4 regions of the Nonomuraea sp. H19 genome follow, and region 3 is predicted to be linked to each of the others. Evidence: riboswitches for the same ligand, from Rfam matches in the RefSeq annotation. Region 3 holds a riboswitch; each other region holds the start of a gene.
The links. Region 3 has a riboswitch for thiamine pyrophosphate ahead of ACTMTI_RS15540 (FAD-dependent oxidoreductase). Riboswitches for the same ligand answer to the same signal wherever they lie in the genome.
Positions count from the first base shown of each region.

Region 1: it holds a riboswitch for thiamine pyrophosphate, as region 3 does, so the genes downstream of both, ACTMTI_RS05895 (purine-cytosine permease family protein) here and ACTMTI_RS15540 (FAD-dependent oxidoreductase) in region 3, are expected to answer to the same signal.
Region 2: it holds a riboswitch for thiamine pyrophosphate, as region 3 does, so the genes downstream of both, ACTMTI_RS25650 (TenA family protein) here and ACTMTI_RS15540 (FAD-dependent oxidoreductase) in region 3, are expected to answer to the same signal.
Region 4: it holds a riboswitch for thiamine pyrophosphate, as region 3 does, so the genes downstream of both, thiC (phosphomethylpyrimidine synthase ThiC) here and ACTMTI_RS15540 (FAD-dependent oxidoreductase) in region 3, are expected to answer to the same signal.

Region 1 is NZ_JBQHCV010000002.1:461,704-466,481, forward strand. Features, by position in the region: gene ACTMTI_RS05875 (Fpg/Nei family DNA glycosylase) at 1-81, shown strand, start outside; gene ACTMTI_RS05880 (MFS transporter) at 229-1,605, opposite strand; gene ACTMTI_RS05885 (winged helix-turn-helix transcriptional regulator) at 1,683-2,117, shown strand; gene ACTMTI_RS05890 (rhodanese-like domain-containing protein) at 2,114-2,437, shown strand; TPP riboswitch at 2,497-2,610, shown strand; gene ACTMTI_RS05895 (purine-cytosine permease family protein) at 2,601-3,938, shown strand; gene ACTMTI_RS05900 (methylated-DNA--[protein]-cysteine S-methyltransferase) at 3,898-4,476, opposite strand; gene ACTMTI_RS05905 (PAS domain S-box protein) at 4,574-4,778, shown strand, end outside.
Region 2 is NZ_JBQHCV010000011.1:239,232-244,009, forward strand. Features, by position in the region: gene ACTMTI_RS25640 (carbon starvation CstA family protein) at 1-724, shown strand, start outside; gene ACTMTI_RS25645 (hypothetical protein) at 756-947, opposite strand; gene ACTMTI_RS25650 (TenA family protein) at 1,236-1,910, opposite strand; TPP riboswitch at 1,899-1,994, opposite strand; gene ACTMTI_RS25655 (histidine phosphatase family protein) at 2,010-2,618, opposite strand; partial or broken gene ACTMTI_RS25660 (hypothetical protein) at 2,782-2,862, shown strand; gene ligD (non-homologous end-joining DNA ligase LigD) at 2,871-3,602, shown strand; gene ACTMTI_RS25670 (M28 family metallopeptidase) at 3,711-4,778, shown strand, end outside.
Region 3 is NZ_JBQHCV010000006.1:309,031-313,808, forward strand. Features, by position in the region: gene ACTMTI_RS15520 (polyprenyl synthetase family protein) at 1-464, shown strand, start outside; gene thiE (thiamine phosphate synthase) at 641-1,285, opposite strand; gene ACTMTI_RS15530 (Rv2175c family DNA-binding protein) at 1,263-1,637, opposite strand; gene ACTMTI_RS15535 (NAD(P)/FAD-dependent oxidoreductase) at 1,668-2,831, opposite strand; TPP riboswitch at 2,889-3,005, shown strand; gene ACTMTI_RS15540 (FAD-dependent oxidoreductase) at 2,995-4,260, shown strand; gene thiS (sulfur carrier protein ThiS) at 4,257-4,457, shown strand; gene ACTMTI_RS15550 (thiazole synthase) at 4,450-4,778, shown strand, end outside.
Region 4 is NZ_JBQHCV010000004.1:56,905-61,682, reverse strand. Features, by position in the region: gene ACTMTI_RS09590 (SDR family oxidoreductase) at 1-143, shown strand, start outside; gene thiC (phosphomethylpyrimidine synthase ThiC) at 140-1,693, opposite strand; TPP riboswitch at 1,686-1,798, opposite strand; gene ACTMTI_RS09580 (class I SAM-dependent methyltransferase) at 1,849-2,502, shown strand; gene ACTMTI_RS09575 (hypothetical protein) at 2,499-2,849, shown strand; gene ACTMTI_RS09570 (universal stress protein) at 2,868-3,704, shown strand; gene ACTMTI_RS09565 (cellulose binding domain-containing protein) at 3,813-4,778, shown strand, end outside.

The sequences.
Region 1 (4,778 bases), on a different contig from region 3:
TCGTCCCTCCAGTACTGCCCCACCTGCCAAACAGGCGGCAAGCCGCTCGCGGATCGCCGCCTTTCCCGACTCCTGAAGTGACGGGCTGCGAACCACGGCACCAGGCCGAGCATGCGCTCCGTCACGGCGCCCGGCCCGTTGGCCTTCACGACCGGCCATGACAGACGGTCACTGGCTGCGGCGCGTGCGGTGACCCCGGCAGCGCCGTAACGGAATTCACGTTGAGAGTCACACCTTGACCGGGACGCGGGCCCGGCCGCGGAGGCCGGTCGCCGCAATGGCGGTTGCGAGCAGCGTGGTCGCCAGGGGGACCGTCAGGGCCGTGTGGAGGGCTGTCAGGCCTGTCCCCGTGCTCAGAGCGGCCACGTTGACCGCGGTGACCAGCGACAGTCCCAGAGCCGCGCCGAACTGGAACGAGGAGTTGATGAGGCCGCCCGCCAGGCCCTGCTCGTGCTCGGCGATGCCGTCCGTGGCCACGATCGTCAGCGGACCGTACACGAAGGCGAACATCAGGCCGATCAGCAGCATCGAGGGCAGCATGGCCGCGTACGTCCAGTCCAGGCCGACGCCGCGGAACAGCGCGAAGGCCAGCAGGCCCGACACCAAGCCGGTGAAAATGACCCTGGCGTTGCCGTAGCGGTTGACCAGCCACGGGGTGAGCGTCGGCGCGAGGACCACGTCGGCGGCGGCCGCCAGCAGGGCCAGGCCCGTCTGGATGGCGGACCAGCCACGCAGCTCCTGCAGGTAGAGCGTGACCAGGAACTGGAAGCCGAAGAACGAGGCCGTGAGCAGGGCGGCCATCAGGTTGGCCCGGACCAGCGGACCCGACCGGAGTATGCCCAGGCGGACCAGGGGGTTCGGGGAGCGGCGCTCGACCGCCACGAAGGCCGCCAGCAGCGCCAGGCCGCCGGCGAAGACCGCCGCGGTCAGCGGCACGCCGTCGGCGGGGTGCTCCAGCCGCACCACGCCGTAGACCAGCAGGATCATCGCGCCCGTGATGAGGATCCCGCCCGCCACGTCGAAACCCGCGACTGCGGGGCGCCGCGTGGCGGGCTCCTTGAGCAAGGGGATCGCGGCGAGCAGGATCGCCAGCGACAGCAGGACCGGTGCGAAGAAGACCCAGCGCCAGCCGAGCGCGGTCAGCAGCCCGCCGATCACCAGGCCGAGCGCGAAGCCGCCGGCGGCCGTCCCCGCGTAGACCAGCAGGGCCTGGTTGCGCTGCCTTCCCTCGGGGAACGTGGTGGTGATCAAGGAAAAGCCGGCCGGGGTCATGAAGGCGGCGGCGACCCCCGTGACGAACCTGGCGACCAAAAGGATCCAGCCCTCCGTCGCGAAGCCGCCGAGCCCCGAGAAGAGCAGGAACACCCCCAGCCAGAGCAGGAACATGCGGCGGCGGCCCAGCAGGTCGGCCGCGCGCCCGCCGAGCAGCATGAAGCCGCCGTAGCCGAGCACGTACGCGCTCACGACGCCGCTCAGCATGCCCGTGGACAGGCCCAGGTCGGCACGGATGGACGGGAGGGCGACGTTCAGCATGGCCACGTCGATGCCCTCGAGAAAGATGGCACCGCACAACACGGCAAGTACACCCCAGGAACGGGCAGGCATGACAAATCCCCCGGTTACGTATAGGCATGTCGGTTCTCTCTTGTAACCGTCCACATCTTGGGCCAGCATGAAATGTCATGGAAGACGGCACTTTGAAGTCACTTAGTTACTGCGAGAGCACCGTGGACGACGACTACGACGTGCGGCAGTGGGACACGCGGGAGGACTGCGAGGTCCGCCAGATACTCGACCGCATCGCCGACAAGTGGTCCCTGCTGGTCATCGCGCTGCTCGACTGCCAGAGCCTGCGCTTCACGCAGCTGCGCCGCGAGATCGACGGCGTCAGCCAGCGCATGCTCACCGTGACCCTGCGTCAGCTCGAACGAGACGGCCTGGTCTCCCGTACGGTCCACCCCGTCGTGCCGCCCAGGGTCGACTACGCGCTGACGCCGCTCGGCCGTACCCTGCACCAGACCATCAAGACGCTGGTCACCTGGACCGAGGAGCACCAGGAGGAGGTCGCGGCGGCGCGTGCCGCGTACGACGCGCGACGCGAGATGATGGAGACATGACCGTACGTGAGATCGATGCCAGTGCCGTTCCCGACGATGCCTACCTGCTCGACGTCCGGGAGCAGGACGAATGGCTGGCGGGGCACGCTCCGGAAGCCGTGCACATCCCCATGACCCAGATCCAGGAGCGGGTGAGCGAGGTGCCCGCGGACCGGACGGTTTATGTCGTCTGCCGGGTGGGCGGACGGTCGCTTCAGGTGGCGGCCTGGCTCGGCCGGCTCGGGCATGACGCGGTCAACGTCGGCGGCGGCATGCAGTCGTGGGAGGCCGCGCGCCGCCCCATGATCAGCGAGACCGGGCAGGAGCCGTTCGTCGCCTGACTGTGATTCGCCCACTATGGCGATTCGGCGGCCATTGAGGCATCATAAGGGCGCAAACTTCAGATCGTCGCGGGAGCTCGGGGTGCCGGGCTGAGAGGGCAGCTACTCATCCGCTGCCGACCGCCTGAACCTGTCCGGGTAATGCCGGCGTAGGGAGTGTGCGATGACGCATGTCGCCGACGAAGTTCCGCTGACCCTGGAGGGCGCGCCGCCGAAGACGCTGGGCGTCCTCGACCAGGGCGCGCTCTGGGCGAACCTCGGCGTCAGCCTCCTGGGCTTCTCCGGAGCCCTCTACCTGCTCAACCCCCTCGGCAACGCGCCGCTCAGCCTGGTCGCCGCGCTCACCGCCACCGTGGTCGGAAGCCTGATCGGCACGTCCATGGTGGGCCTGTCCGCCATCCCCGGCACCCAGACGGGGCAGCCCTCGATGGTGCTGTTGCGCGGGCTGTTCGGGGCCAAGACGTCCTACGTGCCCACGGTGCTGAACATCGTGCAGATGCTCGGCTGGGGCGCCTTCGAGCTGTGGGTGATCGCCCAGGCCGCCACGGCGATCTTCGGAGGCGTGCCGTACCAGGTGTGGGTGATCCTGGCGGGCGTGGTCACCACGGCGCTCACGATCTGGCCACTGGGCTCGGTACGCCTGCTGCGGCGGTACGTCACCATCGGGGTGATCGTGTCGATGGTCTGGTTCACGTGGTTCTTCGTGTCCGAGGCTCCCGCGCACACGGGCGGAAGCTGGACCGCCTTCCCCGCCGCCGTGGACTACGTGATCGCGCTGTCGGTGTCGTGGGTGCCGATGGCCGCCGACTTCGCCCGGCACTCCAGGTCGAGCCGGGCCGCCTTCACCGGCGTGGTCGGCGGCTACACGCTGGCCCAGGTGGCCTGCCTGGGGCTGGGCGTGTACGCGGTCGCCATCGTGGGGGCGGCCGGGGTGGAGGCCGACCCGACGTCGGTGTTCAGCCCGTTCGTCGCGGTGCCGCTGGGCGCGCTGTTCTTCGCCATCCTGGTGCTGCGCGAGACCGATCAGTCCTTCGCCAACGTCTACTCCACCACCGTGTCGCTGCAGAACCTGATGCCGCGCGTGGACCGGCGCGTCTTCTCCACCGCCATCGGCGTGCTCACTGTCGCGATCGCCCTGGTCGTGGACGTCACCTCGTACGGCGCGTTCCTCGGCGTGATCGGGGCGGTGTTCGTGCCGATGTTCGCGGTGCTCGCCGTGGACTACTTCGTCTTCGCCCGCTCCGACCGCTGGAACACCGACGAGAACGCGCCCTCGCGCTGGTCGATGCTGGTGCCGTGGGCGCTGGGCTTCATGGCCTACTGGCTGACGACCTCGACGCTGACCGTTCCCTGGTGGGACGAGTTCTGGGTGGGCGCCCGCAAGGCCATCGGCTTCACCCGGGAGCCGTGGATGAACGGCGCGCTCGGCGGGGCCTTGGTGGCCGCGCTGGTCACGCTGCTCATCGGCCTGCTGCTGCGGCGGCTCGCCGTTCGACGTTGAGCAGGTGCTGCTTGGCGGCCGCGCCTCCGGCGTAGTCGCCCAGCTCGCCTTCCGCGCGAACCACCCGGTGGCACGGCACGACCACGCAGACGGGGTTGGAGGCCAGCGCGTTGCCGATCGCCCGCAGCGCGCGCGGCCTGCCGATGCTCGCGCCGATCTCCTCCAGCGTCGTGGTCGTGCCGTAGGGGACCGCCATCGTCTTCTGCAGCACCGTACGGGCGAAAGGCGTGGCCAGCGTCAGGTTGACCGGCGTGGCGAACGTGCGCAGCCGGCCGGAGAAGTAGGCGTCCAGCTCCCTGCGCACCGGGTCGAGCCGGCGCGGATCCGGCCCGATGAACGTGCCCACATGCCTGCTGACCAGCGCGAAGACATCGTTTTCCGGCTCGAAGCTGCACGCGACGATGCCCTTGCCGGTCACGGCCAGCACCAGCCGGCCCACGGCGCCGTCGTAGGTGCCGAACGCGATGTCCGGCGGTGTCTCACCTCGATAGGTGCTGGAGGTCACGCGCAGCAGGGCATCCAGATCGCCGCTCGTCATGCCTCCACCCTTCCCCGGCTCCCGAGAAATCGCCGTGACCGCAGCGTATCGGACGGATCGCCCGACGCACCCACGCTGCCACGTGCACTATGGAGGAGTGGGGGACGAATGGGCCGGTAGTGACGACGAGATCGCTCGCGCGGTGCTCGCCAGCTCACCCAACGCCGTGGTGGCGCTCGACAGGGACCAGAGCGTGCTGGTCTGGAACGACGCCGCCGAGCGGCTCTTCGGCTGGTCGGCGGAGGAGCTGCTGGGGCGCCGGGCGCCGATCGTGCCGTCGGAGCTGACGGCCGAGCACAACG
Region 2 (4,778 bases), on a different contig from region 3:
CCACTTCGCGATCATGTTCGAGGCGCTGTTCATCCTGACCACGGTGGACGCGGGCACCCGGGTGGGCCGGTTCATGCTGCAGGACACGCTGGGCAACCTGTGGAAGCCGATCGGCAGGGTGAGCTGGTGGCCGGGGCTCGTGGCGGCCAGCGCCCTCGTCGTGGCGGCCTGGGGATATTTCCTCTACCAGGGCGTCAACGACCCGCTCGGCGGCATCAACCAGCTCTTCCCGCTCTTCGGCATCGCCAACCAGTTGCTGGCCGCCGTGGCGCTCACCGTGGCCACGACCCTGCTGATCAAGAGCGGCCGGCTGAAGTGGGCCTGGGTGACGGCGGTGCCGCTGGCCTGGGACGTCGCGGTCACGCTGACGGCCAGCTACCAGAAGGTCCTCTCCACCGACCCCACGCTCGGCTTCTTCGCCCAGCGCGACCGCTACCAGACGGCGCTGGACCAGGGGCAGTTGCTCGCGCCGGCCAAGTCCATGGACGCCATGCGGCAGATCGTGATCAACTCCACCGTGGACGGCGTCCTGGCGGCGCTGTTCGCAATCATGATCATCATTGTGATCCTGGACGCGGCTCGCGTGTGGGTGAAGGCGATCAGGACGCGGGAGCCGCTGCCGAGCGCGGAGGCGCCGTTCGAGGAGTCGAAGATCGTCGCCCCGGCCGGGCTCATCCCCACCCGCGAGGAACGCGAGCTGATGGCCAAGGCCTCATCCGGCTAGAACTCCCTGATGATCCGGCTCAGCATGGCGTTCAGCTCGGCGAGGCCGTCCTCGCCGAGCTGGTCAGGGCACGCGGCGACGTCAACCGCATGATCCGCGACTCCTCGGTGCGGTACGCCGCGCTGCCGATCGGCGAGATCGTCGAGCGGATCCGCGAATCGGCCACCTCACGCCGCCGGGCGCCCATGACCAAGCCCCTCGACCCGCTCTTCGACGTGCTCATCCACGCTCAGGACATCTGCGTGCCGCTGGGCATCGCGCGCGCCATGCCATCGGAGGCGGCCCGCGCCAGTGCCGCCCACATCTGGGAGCGCGGCCGGCCCTTCTATGCGCAGCGGCGGCTGAGCGGGCTGCGGCTGGTCGCCACCGACGTCGACTGGGCGGTCGGCGCGGGCGACGTCGTGGAGGCGGCCCATCCAGGCGCTGCTCCTGCTGCTGAGCGGGCGACCGGCCGCGCTGCCGAGCCTCGCGGGGGCGGGCACGACGGCACTGGCCGCGCGCCTGTGACCGATCAGGGAGCCAGCCAGCGCGCCGTCGGCCAGGTCTCGCGCCGCCAGGCGCTGTCCCAGAACATCCACTCGTACGCCGCCGCCGTGCGGTACGCCGCGGCCATGGCCTCCCGGGTCGCCGCGTCCGCGGTGGCGGCCAGCCGGTCGGCGATGGCCTTGGCCTGCTCGACGGAGGCCGCGAAGCCGGGATCCGAATAGGTGGAGATCCACTTGCGGTACGGGTGATCGGGCGTGTCCCCGGTGCGCCGCAGCAGCGTCGTACCGACGTCCTGGTAGATCCAGAAGCACGGCAGCACCGCCGCCGCCAGCACCGGATAGGGTGCGGCGAGCGCCGTGGCCTGCAGGAACGACGCGTAGGCCAGGCAGGTCGGCGACGTGGCGATCCCCGCCGCGTCGGCGCCGAGCTCCGCGACGTAACCGGCGTGCAGCAGGCGCTCGGCGGCCAGCGCGGCGTGCGCGCTCTGCGCGAAGAACGCCGCGTCCGCCGGGTCCGTCGCCCGTGCCGACGCTGTCGCGAGGGCCTTGGAGAACGCCTCCAGATAGCGGCCGTCCTGCACGATGTAGAACGCGAACCGGTCGCGGTCGAGTGTGCCGGCGCCGAGTGCGACGTTGAAGGGGTGGTCGTGGATGGCGCTCATCAGGTCGGCCGTGCGCAGCCACATGTCATCGCAGAACATCGACGTCCCTCCGCTAGCGCTAACTAGATCAGGTTCGACGGGTGTGATCTCAGCCCGGGTCGCCGGGCACCCCGCGTCAACGGCCAACTGTAACAGGGCTCATTCGCGCGGTTCGGGCGGGAAGCCGGTCCAGCGCAGCTCGGCGGGCAGATGGCCCATGTCGTTGTAGGAGAGCACCGAGGAGGGGCGGTCGGGGGCGTACCGGATGACGGTCAGGGCGGCGTTGCAGTGGTTGAGGCCGAGCCAGCGCCACTTCGGGGCGTCCAGGGCGGCGCGGACGAGCCAGCCGATCAGGAAGTTGTGCGTGACGACCAGTTCGTGGCGGGTCCCCTCCGCCACGGGACCCGTGAACGCGCGCAGGGCCTCGGCGGCGAGCGCCGGGCCGCGCTCGCGTTCGTCTGCGGGGAACTGGCCGACGAAGCCGAGGAGGCGGTCGGCGTAGCCGGGGGCGAGCTCCTCCTTCTCGGGCACGTACGGGATGTAGTCCCCGGCGGCCTCGCTGACGTGCAGGGGGATGCCGGGCAGCCGCTCGCCGATCAGGTGGGCGGTCTGCGTCGCGCGGGGGAGCGGGCCGTGGTGGATGGCGGAGAGGGGGACGCCCTGGAGGCGCTCGCCGAGCAGTGCGGCCTGGCGGCGGCCGGCGTCCGTCAGGCCGCTTTCGTCCGGCGTGGCCTCGCCGTGGCGGGTGAGATACAGGAAACGGGTCATGATCTAGCCCATTGTTCCGGATATCGTAGGGCGAGTGACCAGCGATGAGACGCGTGACGGCGTGGCGCTGACCAATCTCGGCCAGCCGCTGTTCGACGGGGCGGGCGCGACCAAGCGCGACCTGGTCGACTACCTCGACGCGGTCCGCGACCGCATCATCCCGGTGCTGCGCGGCCGTGCGCTCTCGGTCATCCGGGTACGGCCCGGGCAGGAGCCCTTTGTGCAGAAGAACCTGCCCAAATACGCCCCCGAATGGATGGAGACCACCTCCCACTGGGCCGAGGCATCGCGTCGGCAGGTGACGTACGCGCGCTGTGCAATGACCGGCGAAGCCTGCTGTGGTTCGCCAACCAGAGGGCGGTCGAGTACCACCCGGCGCTGTTCGTCGGCGACCACCCCACGCACATGGTGCTCGACCTCGACCCGCCCGGGGACGACTTCGAGCTCGCCGTGCGGGGCGCCTTCCTGGTACGCCAGGCGCTGGACGACGCCGGGCTGGCCGGGGCGGTGAAGACCAGCGGGGCGAAGGGCGTGCACGTGTTCGTGCCCGTGGCGGCCGGGACCGCCATGGACGACCTGGCCGCGGCCACCCGTGCGCTGGCCGCGCGCGCCGAGCGGGTGGATCCGGCGATCGCCACCACGGCGTTCATCCGCGAGGACCGGGCGGGCAAGGTGTTCATCGACTCGACCAGGGCGGGCGGGGCCACGGTGGTGGCCGCCTACAGCCCGCGGGTGCGGCCCGGCGCGCCGGTCTCCTTCCCCGTGCCATGGTCCGACCTCGACCGCGTGGCGCCGCGCGACTTCACCGTGCACACGGCGGTCGGGTTGCTCAAGGACGCCGACCCGTGGGCGGAATCCATGCCCGCGCCGCAGCGGCTGCCCGCCGACCTGATCGAGGAGGGGCACACGATCCCGGTCGCGCGGGTGGCGGCGATGCACGAGGGCAAGCGCCGCGCCCGCGCCCGGCGCGGGGAAGTGTCGTGATTTTGCCGCATTAGTGGGTCTTCCCAGGCTCTCTCGCGCGGGTTACCTTCCGTTCGGCGAGGCTCGGGGGAATTGCCCGCCTTCCTGTCTCACAGGGGGAAGTCCCGTATGCGCAGAACCATCATCGTCCTGATCACCGCACTCTCCTTACCGCTCGCCATGGCCGTCCCGGCCCACGCCGGCGGCCTGGCCGACCTGTTCGCCAAGCTGCTGGTCAAGCAGGTCAAGGGCACGAACGTCAACAAGCACCTGCAAGCCCTGCAGGCCATCGGCACCGTCAACGGCGGCAACCGGGCGGCCGGCACGGCTGGTTACGACGCCTCCCGCGACTACGTGGCGAACAAGCTGCGCAAGGCCGGCTACAAGGTCACGCTGAATCCGATCAACTTCGTCGAGGGCTGGACGGAGAACGCGCCGCCCGTACTCGGCTCGTACGTGCCGAACCAGGACTTCTTCACCTTCCAGCCCTCCCCGGCGGGCGACGTGACCGCGCAGGTCCAGGGCGTGGACCTCACGCTGCCGCCCACCCCGGCGCCGACCTCGACCAGCGGCTGCGAGCAGTCCGACTTCGCCGGGTTCGTGGCCGGCCGCATCGCGCTCATCCAGCGCGGCACCTGTGCGTTCGCCCTGAAGATCCGCAACGCGGGCCGCGCCGGCGCCTCCGGGATCATCGTGTTCAACGAAGGCCAGGAGGGACGCACCGAGGCGTACCCACTGGACATCGGTGAGTGGCGGGCGGGGGTGCCCATGGTCTTCGCCGACTTCGCGGTCGGCAACGCGCTGGCGAGCACGCCGGGCGCGACGATACGGCTCAAGGTCGACGCCACGCTCGTGCTCGGCACCGATGAGAACGTGATCGCCGAGTCCCGCTTCGGCGACCCCCGCAACGTCGTGATGGCCGGGGCCCACCTCGACAGCGTGCTCGAAGGGCCCGGCATCAACGACAACGGCTCCGGCACCGCGGCGATCCTGGAGGTCGCCGAGGAGATGGCGAACTACCCGGTCAAGAACAAGGTCCGCTTCGCCTTCTGGGCCGCCGAGGAGATCGGCCTGCTCGGCTCCGACCAGTACGTCGAGTCGCTGTCCGAAGAGCAGCGGGACCGGATCCGGGTCTACCTGAACTTCGACATGGTCGCCTCGCCGAACTACGCGTACAAGCTCTACGACGGGGACAAC
Region 3 (4,778 bases):
CGGTGGAGCAGCCGCTCCGGCTCGGCCTGGTGCTCGCCGCCCAGGAGCGCCTGCCGTGGATGGACGACCTGTGCACGGGGTACGGCACGCGGGTCGGGATCGCCTTCCAACTCCGGGACGACATCCTCGGGGTGTTCGGCGACCCGGCGCAGACCGGCAAGCCCGCCGGGGACGACCTGCGGGAGGGCAAGCGGACGATGCTCGTGGCCCGCACGCTGGCGGCCGCCTCCCCCGGCGCGGCGGAGACGGTGCGGCGGCTGCTCGGCGACCCGGCGCTGGACGAGCAGGGGGTGCGGACGCTCCGCGGCATCATCGAGGACACGGGAGCGCTGCAGGAGTGCGAGGACCTGATCGGCGACTACCTGGGCGAGGCGCTGGCCGCGCTGGACGAGGCTCCTGTCACCGCCGAGGCGCGCGTCGCCCTGAAGGAGCTCGCCATCGCCGCCACGTCCCGCAAGACCTGACCGTCCCGGCCGCCGGCCCCACGTGCCGCAGAGGCGCGGTCACCGGCTCCCACGCAGCCGGCTGCCGCAAGGCCGGCCTCAAGGTCGCCCGGGGCCAGCGCTCGGCAGGGGGAAGCGCCGCTCGGCGGCACCGCACCCGCACCGGCCGCGGGCATCCGCGACCGGCGCGCCCCGGCTCAGCGCGCGCCGGTTGACAGGCGCTTGGCGAATTCCGCCGCGGCCGCCCCCGGATCCTCGGCGTCCGTGATGGCGCGTACCACCACGACCCGCCTGACCCCGTACGACATGACCTCGTCCAGGTTGCCGAGCTCGATGCCGCCGATCCCGAACCACGGCCGCGAGGTCCCCAGCGATGCCGCGTGCCGCAGCAGCGGCGGGCCGGGAGCGGGGCGGCCGGGCTTGGTCGGGGTGGGCCAGATGGGGCCGCAGCAGAAGTAGTCGACGCCCTCCTCCACCGCCGCGGCGGACGCCTCGGCGGCGGAGTGAGTGGACCGTCCGATGACGATGTCGTCGCCGAGTATCTCTCGCGCGACCATCACGGGAAGGTCGTCCTGCCCCAGGTGGAGCACGTCGGGCCGGGCGGCGTAGGCGATGTCCGCCCGGTCGTTGACCGCTAGTAGTTTGCCGTGCCGGTCGCAGGCGTCGCGGAAGACTTCGAGGAGCGCGAGTTCTTCGCGAGCCTCCAGGCCCTTCTCCCGCAGCTGGATGATGTCCACGCCGCCGGCCAGCACCGAATCGAGGAACTCCGCCAGGTCGCCGCGGTCGCGGCGGCCGTCTGTGCAGAGATAGAGGCGGGCCTCAGAAAGCGAGGGCTTGGGCACGCCGCTTGACCTCGGTATGACGGCCGGCCTTGATCGCATCGATGGGCGATCCCGGCAGCGACTCGTCGGGGGTGAAGAGCCAACGCAGCGCTTCGACGTCGTCGTAGCCGGCGTCCTGCAACACGGTCAGCGTGCTGGGCAGGCCCTTCATCACTTCCTTCCCGTCCAGGAACACCGCAGGAACCTGCGGGCCCCCGCTCCCGCGGCGCACGCCGAGGAGCTTGTGGTCCTTGAGGAGTTGCTTGGCCCGCCCGATCGAAAGGTCGAGGCGCGAGGCCACTTCGGGGAGAGTGAGCCACTCGTCGACGAGCTGGTCGGTCTCCCGGTCGATCTGTGCAACAGAAAGCGTCACGAAACCACAACTACCACATGCCGTCCTTGCTCAAACAACACAATCCCGTAGGGGGACTTGTGGATCTACCAGGAGTTCCGCGTCCATAAGGTGACCCGCGTCGATGATCCGGCGACCCTGTACGAGATCGCGCGGACGGTCCACGGCGAGCACCGCCGCGAGGGTTCCGCCGGCGGTGAGCCAGACGGCCGACCACTTGCCGTCCGGATCACCCCGGTAGAGGAGACGCTCCCCCGCGGGGTGGTGCCCAGCGTACTGGACCATGTGCCCGAACTGCTCCGACCAGAAGTACGGCACCGGGTCGTACACCGCGTCCTCGCCCAGCAAGGTCGCCGCGGCGACCTCGGGGGCGTTGAGCGCGGTGTCCCAGTGCTCGACCCTGAGCCTGGTCTGGAATCGGCGGGACCACCAGGCGGCGCAGTCGCCGACGGCGACCGTGTTCGGCAGCGAGGCACGCAGGTGCTCGTCGACGACGACGCCGTTGTGCAGGTCGATGTCGGCGTCGGCGAGCCATTCGATCGCGGGGCGCACGCCGATGCCGGTGACGACCACGTGGGCTTCGACGAACTCGCCGTCGAGCAGCCGTACGCCGCCCTCGTCCACGGAGCCGACCATGGTGTCGAGCCGCAGGTCGATGCCCTCGTACCAGGGCTCGGTGCGGGCGCCGAGCTCCGTGCCCACGGCGGTCGCGAGCGGAGTGGAGGCCGCCTCGATCACCGTCACGGCGCATCCGGCGCGGCGGGCGGCGGTGGCCACCTCGGCGCCGATCCACCCGGCGCCGATGATCGCGACCCGGGCGCCGGGCACGAGCCTGGCCCTGAGCTCGTGGGCGTCGTCGAGGGTGCGCAGCACGTGCTGAGGGCCGTCGCCGGGCAGCATGATCGGCTCCGCTCCGGTGGCGATGACCAGGCCGTCGTAGCCGACCTCGCCCTCGGTCGTCTCCACGACGCCCTCGCGCAGGGCCTTGGCGGCGACGCCGGGCCGGAAGTCGACGTCGATGGCGGCCAGGTCGGTGTCGACGTAGCTGGTGTCGGCGTCGCCGAGGAGCACGCTCTTGGACAGGGGCGGGCGATCGTAGGGACGATGCCGTTCCTGGCCTATCAGGGTGATCCTGCCGTCGAATCCCCGTCCGCGCAGCGCCTCCACGGTGCGCACTCCGGCCAGGCCCGCTCCCACCACCACGACATGATTCACGTTCAAGACCATAACGGGAGCGTGTCCGGGCGTGGCACCGAGGCCGTAGGCTGAGGAGGTAAGACGCGCGGGAGTCCGGCCGTTACCGGGCTGAGAGGAAGGCTGCACCGGGCCTTCGACCGCAAGACACCTGATCCGGATCATGCCGGCGAAGGGAGCGCATGTGGATGTGATCGTAGGCGGCGGGGTCGTCGGACTGTCCATCGCCTGGCGGCTGGCCCGCGCAGGGCGGCCGGTCACCGTGGTGGACCCGGCTCCGGCCTCGGGGGCCTCGCACGCGGCGGCGGGCATGCTGGCCCCGGTCAGCGAGGTCACGTACACGGAGGCGCCGCTGCTCCGGCTGGGGCTGGCCTCGCTGCGCCGCTGGCCGTCCTTCGCCGCCGAACTGGCCGCGGACGCCGGGCTGCCGGCGGGCGACACCGGACTGCCCGCCACGAACGCCGGGCTGCCCGCCGCGGACACCGGGCTTACGCCGGGCGACGCCTCCTCCGGCCACGTCTTCGGTGCGTTCGGGGGCGGCGAGGGTGCCGGTGAGGCGGCCCGGCGCGGGCTGGATCTTCGTACGGATGGGACGCTCGACGTGGCGTTCGGGGCAGACGACCTCGCGGCGCTCGACGAGCTGGCGACGTTCATGGAGAAGCTCGGGCTGCCGGTCGAGCGGCTGACCGGGCGCGAGTGCCGCCGTCTCGAGCCCATGCTGGCCCCTTCCGTGCGCGGCGGGCTGCTGGCGCCGGGCGACGCCTGGGTGGACCCGCGCCGCGTCACGACGGCCCTGCTCGCCGCCCTGGACCGGCTCCACGCCCCCTTGGTACGGGCACGCGCCACCGGCCTCCTGCGCGACGGCGGCAGAGTCGTCGGAGTACGCCTGGCACCGCCGATCGGCTCGACCGCCGGCACCCCCGCGCCGTCCGAGATCCGGGCGGAACGGGTCATCCTGGCCGCCGGAGCCTGGAGCACCGAGCTGGCCGAGCTGCCGGTGCGGCCCATCAAGGGGCAGATCATGCGGTTGCGTTCGGCCCAGCCGCTGCTCAGCAGGTGCGTACGCGGCACCGTGCACGGCACGCCCGTCTACCTCGTCCCCAGAGGCGATGGTGAGCTGGTGGTCGGGGCCACGCAGGAGGAGCTCGGGTTCGACACGAGGGTGACGGCCGGCGGGCTCTACGAGCTGCTGCGCGACGCCAGGGAGCTGGTGCCGGGCGTGACCGAGCTGGAGGTCGCCGACGTGGTGGCGGGATTGCGCCCGGGCACGCCGGACAACCTGCCCATCATCGGCCCGAGCGGTACGCCGGGGCTCACGCTGGCCACCGGGCATTACCGGGGCGGCGTGCTGCTGGCGCCGCTCACGGCGGCCCTCGTCGCAGGGGAGCCGGGCGAGGAAGGCGAGCTGGCGGCGTTGTGCTCGCCGGGGAGGTTTGAGGAAATTTCATGATTGTGCTGATCAACGGGGCCGCGCACGAGGTCGCCGACGGCATGACCGTGGCGCAGGCCGTACACACATTGACGCAGGCCACCACAGGGGTGGCCGTGGCCGTGAACGACGAGGTGGTCACCCGGAGCGCCTGGGAGACGACGGCGCTCCGGGACAGTGATCGCGTGGAGGTGCTGACGGCGGTGCAAGGTGGATGATCTGATCATCGCCGGGGAGAAGTTCTCCTCCCGGCTCATCATGGGAACCGGCGGCGCGCCCTCGCTGGAGGTGCTCGATCAGGCGCTGGCGGCCTCGGGGACCGAGCTGACCACGGTGGCCATGCGGCGGCTCGACCCGGGCGCCCGCGGCTCCGTGCTGGACGTGCTGCGCAAGCGGGACATCAAGGTGCTGCCCAACACGGCCGGTTGCTTCACGGCGGGCGAGGCGGTGCTGACGGCGCGCCTGGCCAGGGAGGCGCTCGGGACGAACTGGGTCAAGCTCGAGGTCATCGCCGACGAGCGGACGCTGCTGCCCGACCC
Region 4 (4,778 bases), on a different contig from region 3:
TCGGAGGTCACGTGCCGATGGGGCGACCCGCCGATCCGGACGAGATCGCCCCGTCGTACGTGTTCTTCGCCGCGGAGCGGCTGTCGTCGTACTACACGGGCGAGGTGCTGGCCCCGATCGGCGGCGAGACGTTGCCGGGCTAGTCGACGTAGATGGTGCCGCCGAGCTGCCGGAACTCGGCGGCCTTCTGCGCCATGCCGGCTTCGCGGATGTCGTGGCTGATCCGCATGGAGCAGAACTTCGGGCCGCACATCGAGCAGAAGTGCGCGGTCTTGGCGGGTGCGGCGGGGAGGGTCTCGTCGTGGAAGGCGCGCGCCGTGTCGGGGTCGAGCGCCAGGTCGAACTGGTCCTCCCAGCGGAACTCGAAGCGCGCGTCCGACAGCGCGTCGTCCCACGCCTGCGCCTGCGGATGCCCCTTGGCCAGGTCCGCCGCGTGGGCGGCGATCTTGTACGTGATCACGCCCGTCTTGACGTCGTCCTTGTTCGGCAGGCCGAGGTGCTCTTTGGGGGTGACGTAGCAGAGCATGGCGGTGCCGTACCAGCCGATCATGGCGGCCCCGATGCCCGAGGTGATGTGGTCGTAGCCGGGCGCGATGTCGGTCACCAACGGCCCCAGGGTGTAGAAGGGGGCGTCGTCGCACAGCTCGCGCTGCAGGTCGACGTTCTCCTTGATCTTGTGCATGGGCACGTGCCCCGGCCCCTCGATCATCACCTGGACGTCATGGGCCCGGGCGATGGCGGTCAGCTCCCCAAGCGTGCGCAGCTCGGCGAACTGGGCCTCGTCGTTGGCGTCCGCGATCGAGCCGGGCCGCAGCCCGTCGCCGAGCGAGAACGACACGTCGTAGCGGGCCAGGATCTCGCACATCTCGTCGAAGTGCTCGTACAGGAAGCTCTCGCGATGGTGCGCCAGGCACCAGGCGGCCATGATCGAGCCGCCGCGCGAGACGATCCCGGTCTTGCGGCGGGCGGTCAGCGGCACGTACGCCAGCCGCACCCCCGCGTGCACGGTCACGTAGTCGACGCCCTGCTCGCACTGCTCGATCAGGGTGTCGCGGTAAACCTCCCACGACAGCGCCTCCGGCCGCCCCTTGGCCTTCTCCAACGCCTGGTAAATAGGTACGGTCCCGACCGGGACGGGCGAGTTGCGGATGATCCACTCGCGGGTCTCATGGATGTCGGGGCCGGTGGACAGGTCCATGATGGTGTCCGCGCCCCACCGGGTGGCCCAGGTCATCTTCTCGACCTCCTCCTCGATGGAGGACGTCACGGCGGAGTTGCCGATGTTGGCGTTGATCTTCACGAGGAAGTTGCGGCCGATGATCATCGGTTCGGACTCGGGGTGGTTGACGTTGGCGGGGATGATGGCCCGGCCGGCCGCGACCTCCTGGCGGACGAACCCGGGGGTCAGCCCCTCGCGTGCCGCCACGAACTCCATCTCCTTCGTGACCAGGCCTTTCTTGGCGCAGGCGACCTGGGTGACAGGCTCGCCGGCCGCGCGGCGCTCGCGTACCCACTGCTCGCGCAGGCGCGGCAGCCCTCGCCTGACGTCGGTCTCGACGGCGGGATCGGTGTACGGGCCCGACGTGTCGTACAGCGTCACCGCCGAACCGTCCGACAGACGCACCTGCCGCATGGGCACACGGAGGTCACCGAGGTAGATCTTGGAAAAACCGAGCTCCGGCGCACCACTCATCGCGCAAACTCCCTTCGCCGGCATTATCCGGTGCAGGTTCTGGCGGTCGGCGGCTGTCAGCCGTCCTCTCAGCCCGGTCCACACCGGGCTCCCGCGTTGGACGGCGATGATCGTACCCACGCCTGGACGCGCGCCAAACATGGCAAGATCAGGCGATGGACGATCCCACGTCGCGGACCACCGCCAGCTATGACCGCATCGCACCGGTTTACGCTGAGCGCAACGACCAGCCGGACGCCGAATTCCTGGCGTTTCGCCAGCGGTTCGCGGACGCGCTTCCCGACGGGGCCAAGGTGGCCGACCTGGGGTGCGGCCCGGGACGCGACGGGGCGTGGTTCCGTGCGCGAGAGCTGGAGGTCGTCGGGGTCGACCGGTCGATCGAGATGGCCAGGCTCGCCACCGCCCGCGGGGTGCCCGCCGTGCTGGGCGACCTGCGCCGCCCGCCGCTCGCCCCCGGCTCGCTGACGGGCTTGTGGTCGGTGGCGGCGCTCCTGCACGTGCCCACCGCCGAGACCGAGCCGACCCTGCGCGCCTGGTCGGCGGCGCTGCGACCGGGAGGCGTGCTCGGGATGTCGACCTCGGCGGGCGATGGTGAGGGATGGGAGCCGAGGTCGTACGGCTTCGAGCAGTCCCGCTGGTTCACTCACCGCGACCCGGACGCGCTGCTGGCGACGCTGGAATCGGCCGGTCTCCAGGTCCTCGAACACGACCTGAGGACCACCGGTCGCACTTGGCTGAACGTGCTGGCGGCGCGCCGCCAGGTTTGTCGATCGCTGTCAGCGGTACGGACTTCATCAGGGGGAACATGAACAAGATCGCCGCTGTCGCAGGACTCGTGGTGGTGACCGCGTTCGGGGGGACCACCGCTCGAGATGGCTTCGACCAGCACGAGGTGAGTGAGGAGCAGTACCGAACCCTGATCGCCCAATGCCGCTACGCCGACACGAGTAAGGCGCGAGCGGAATGCCGCGCGGAGGTCAAGGCGACCTACCGCATCGGCGAGGCGGACACGTCGCTCGACTGCCGGACATACTCCGGCGTCTCTGTGTGCGGCACGCTGAAGCTCAGCAGGGCCGAGCGCAAGTGCGCCGAGGACTCCGCGAAGCAAGGGCTGCCGTTCCGGCGCGCCGAGGTGGAGTGCTACGTGTTCACGTGAAAGTGAGAGGCCCAAGTCGTGATCATCGTTGGGGTGGACGGCTCGCGTACCGGGCTGGAGGCGGCCGCATGGGCCGCCGACGAGGCCGCGTTGCGCAGGGCGCCGCTGACCGTGGCACATGCCGTGCCGAAGTGGGTGCATGACGAGTCCGGCAGCGCCCGGTACGCCGACGTCGCCCGGTGGATGCGCGAAGGCGCCACCACGGTGCTCGCCGCGGCCGAGGACCGCGCCCGCCGGGAGCACCCGGACGTCAGCGTGACCACCGAGTTGCTGCCCGGTGATCCCCGTACCGCGCTGATCAACGCCGCCGAGGGGGCCGAGCTGCTGGTGGTCGGCAGTCGCGGGATCGGCGGCGTACGCGGGCTGCTGGTCGGGTCCGTCGCACACGGGGTTGCCGCGCACGCCCGTACGGACGTCGTGCTGGTCCACGAGCTGCCCAGGTCGCCGCGCGGGGAGGTGGTGGTCGGGGCCGACGGCTCGCCGACCGGCGGGCGGGCGCTCGAGTGGGCCTTCGCCGAGGCCGAACTGCGCGGTACGCGGCTGCGGGCCGTACACGCGTGGGCCTGGCCCCAGCCGACCGGGTTCGAGCCCGCCGACGAGGACAGCGAGCAGGACGCGCTGCGGTCCCTGCAGGAGCTGCTGGCCGGGCACCAGCTCCGGCATCCGGGGGTGGAGGTCGTGGCGGAGGTCGTCCATGGCCATCCCGTGGAGGTGCTCAAGGAGGCGGCGAGGGGTGCGGACCTGCTGGCGGTCGGGTCGCGGGGGCACGGGCAGCTGGCCGGGATGATCATGGGGTCGATCAGCCAGGCCCTCCTCCACCACTCACCCTGCCCGCTCGCCGTGGTGCGGCACTGAAAGTTACATGCGTCTGCGCAGGTCGCGTACGCCGCCGCGGCCCGATGCTTTCCCGCCTGTCGCCCGCGATCCTACGATCTGCGCCAGGCGACGACGGGAGAGCGGACGATGCGGAAGATCAGCGCCGTGCTGGCGGCGATGCTGGCCCTGGCGGCCGTGGTGATGTTCCTGACGGCCACGCCGGCCAGCGCCGCCGCCACGAGGATCATGCCCCTGGGCGACTCGATCACCGGATCCCCCGGCTGCTGGCGGGCCCTGCTCTGGAACAAGCTGCAGAACAGCGGCTACACCAACATCGACTTCGTCGGCACCCTCCCGCCGCAGGGCTGCTCGGTCGCGCACGACGGCGACAACGAGGGACACGGCGGCTTCTTAGCCACGAACGTGGCCAGCCAGAACCAGTTGCCCGGCTGGCTCGCCGCGACCAGGCCCGACATCGTCATCATGCACTTCGGCACGAACGACGTGTGGAGCAACATCGCGCCGGCGACGATCCTGAGCGCGTTCACGACGCTGGTGAACCAGATGCGGGCCAGCAACCCCAACATGAAGATCCTCGTCGCCAAGATCATCCCGATGAACCCGTCCTCCTGCCCCGACTGCGCCCAGCGCGCCGTGAACTTCAACAACGCCATCCCCTCCTGGGCCGCCGCCACCTCCACCCAGCAGTCGCCGATCACGGTGGTGGACCAGTGGACGGGGTTCAGCACGAGCGCGGACACCTACGACGGGGTGCACCCGAACGCCTCGGGCGATCAGAAGATCTCCGACAAGTGGTACCCGGCTCTGGTGGACGCCCTGGCCGGCGTCACGCCGTCCCCGACCGTCACGCCTACGGTGATCGGCGGATGTGTGGCCACGTACAAGAACGCCGGGCAGTGGCAGGGCGGCTTCCAGGGCGAGGTCACGGTCAAGAACACCGGCACGACGACGATGAGCGGGTGGACGGTGCGGTGGACGTTCGCGGACGGGCAACAGATCAGCCAGCTCTGGAACGGCACGCTGAGTGCGAACGGGGCTGAGGTGACCGTACGCAACGTGGGCTGGAACGGCTCCCTGGCGCCGGGGGCGTCG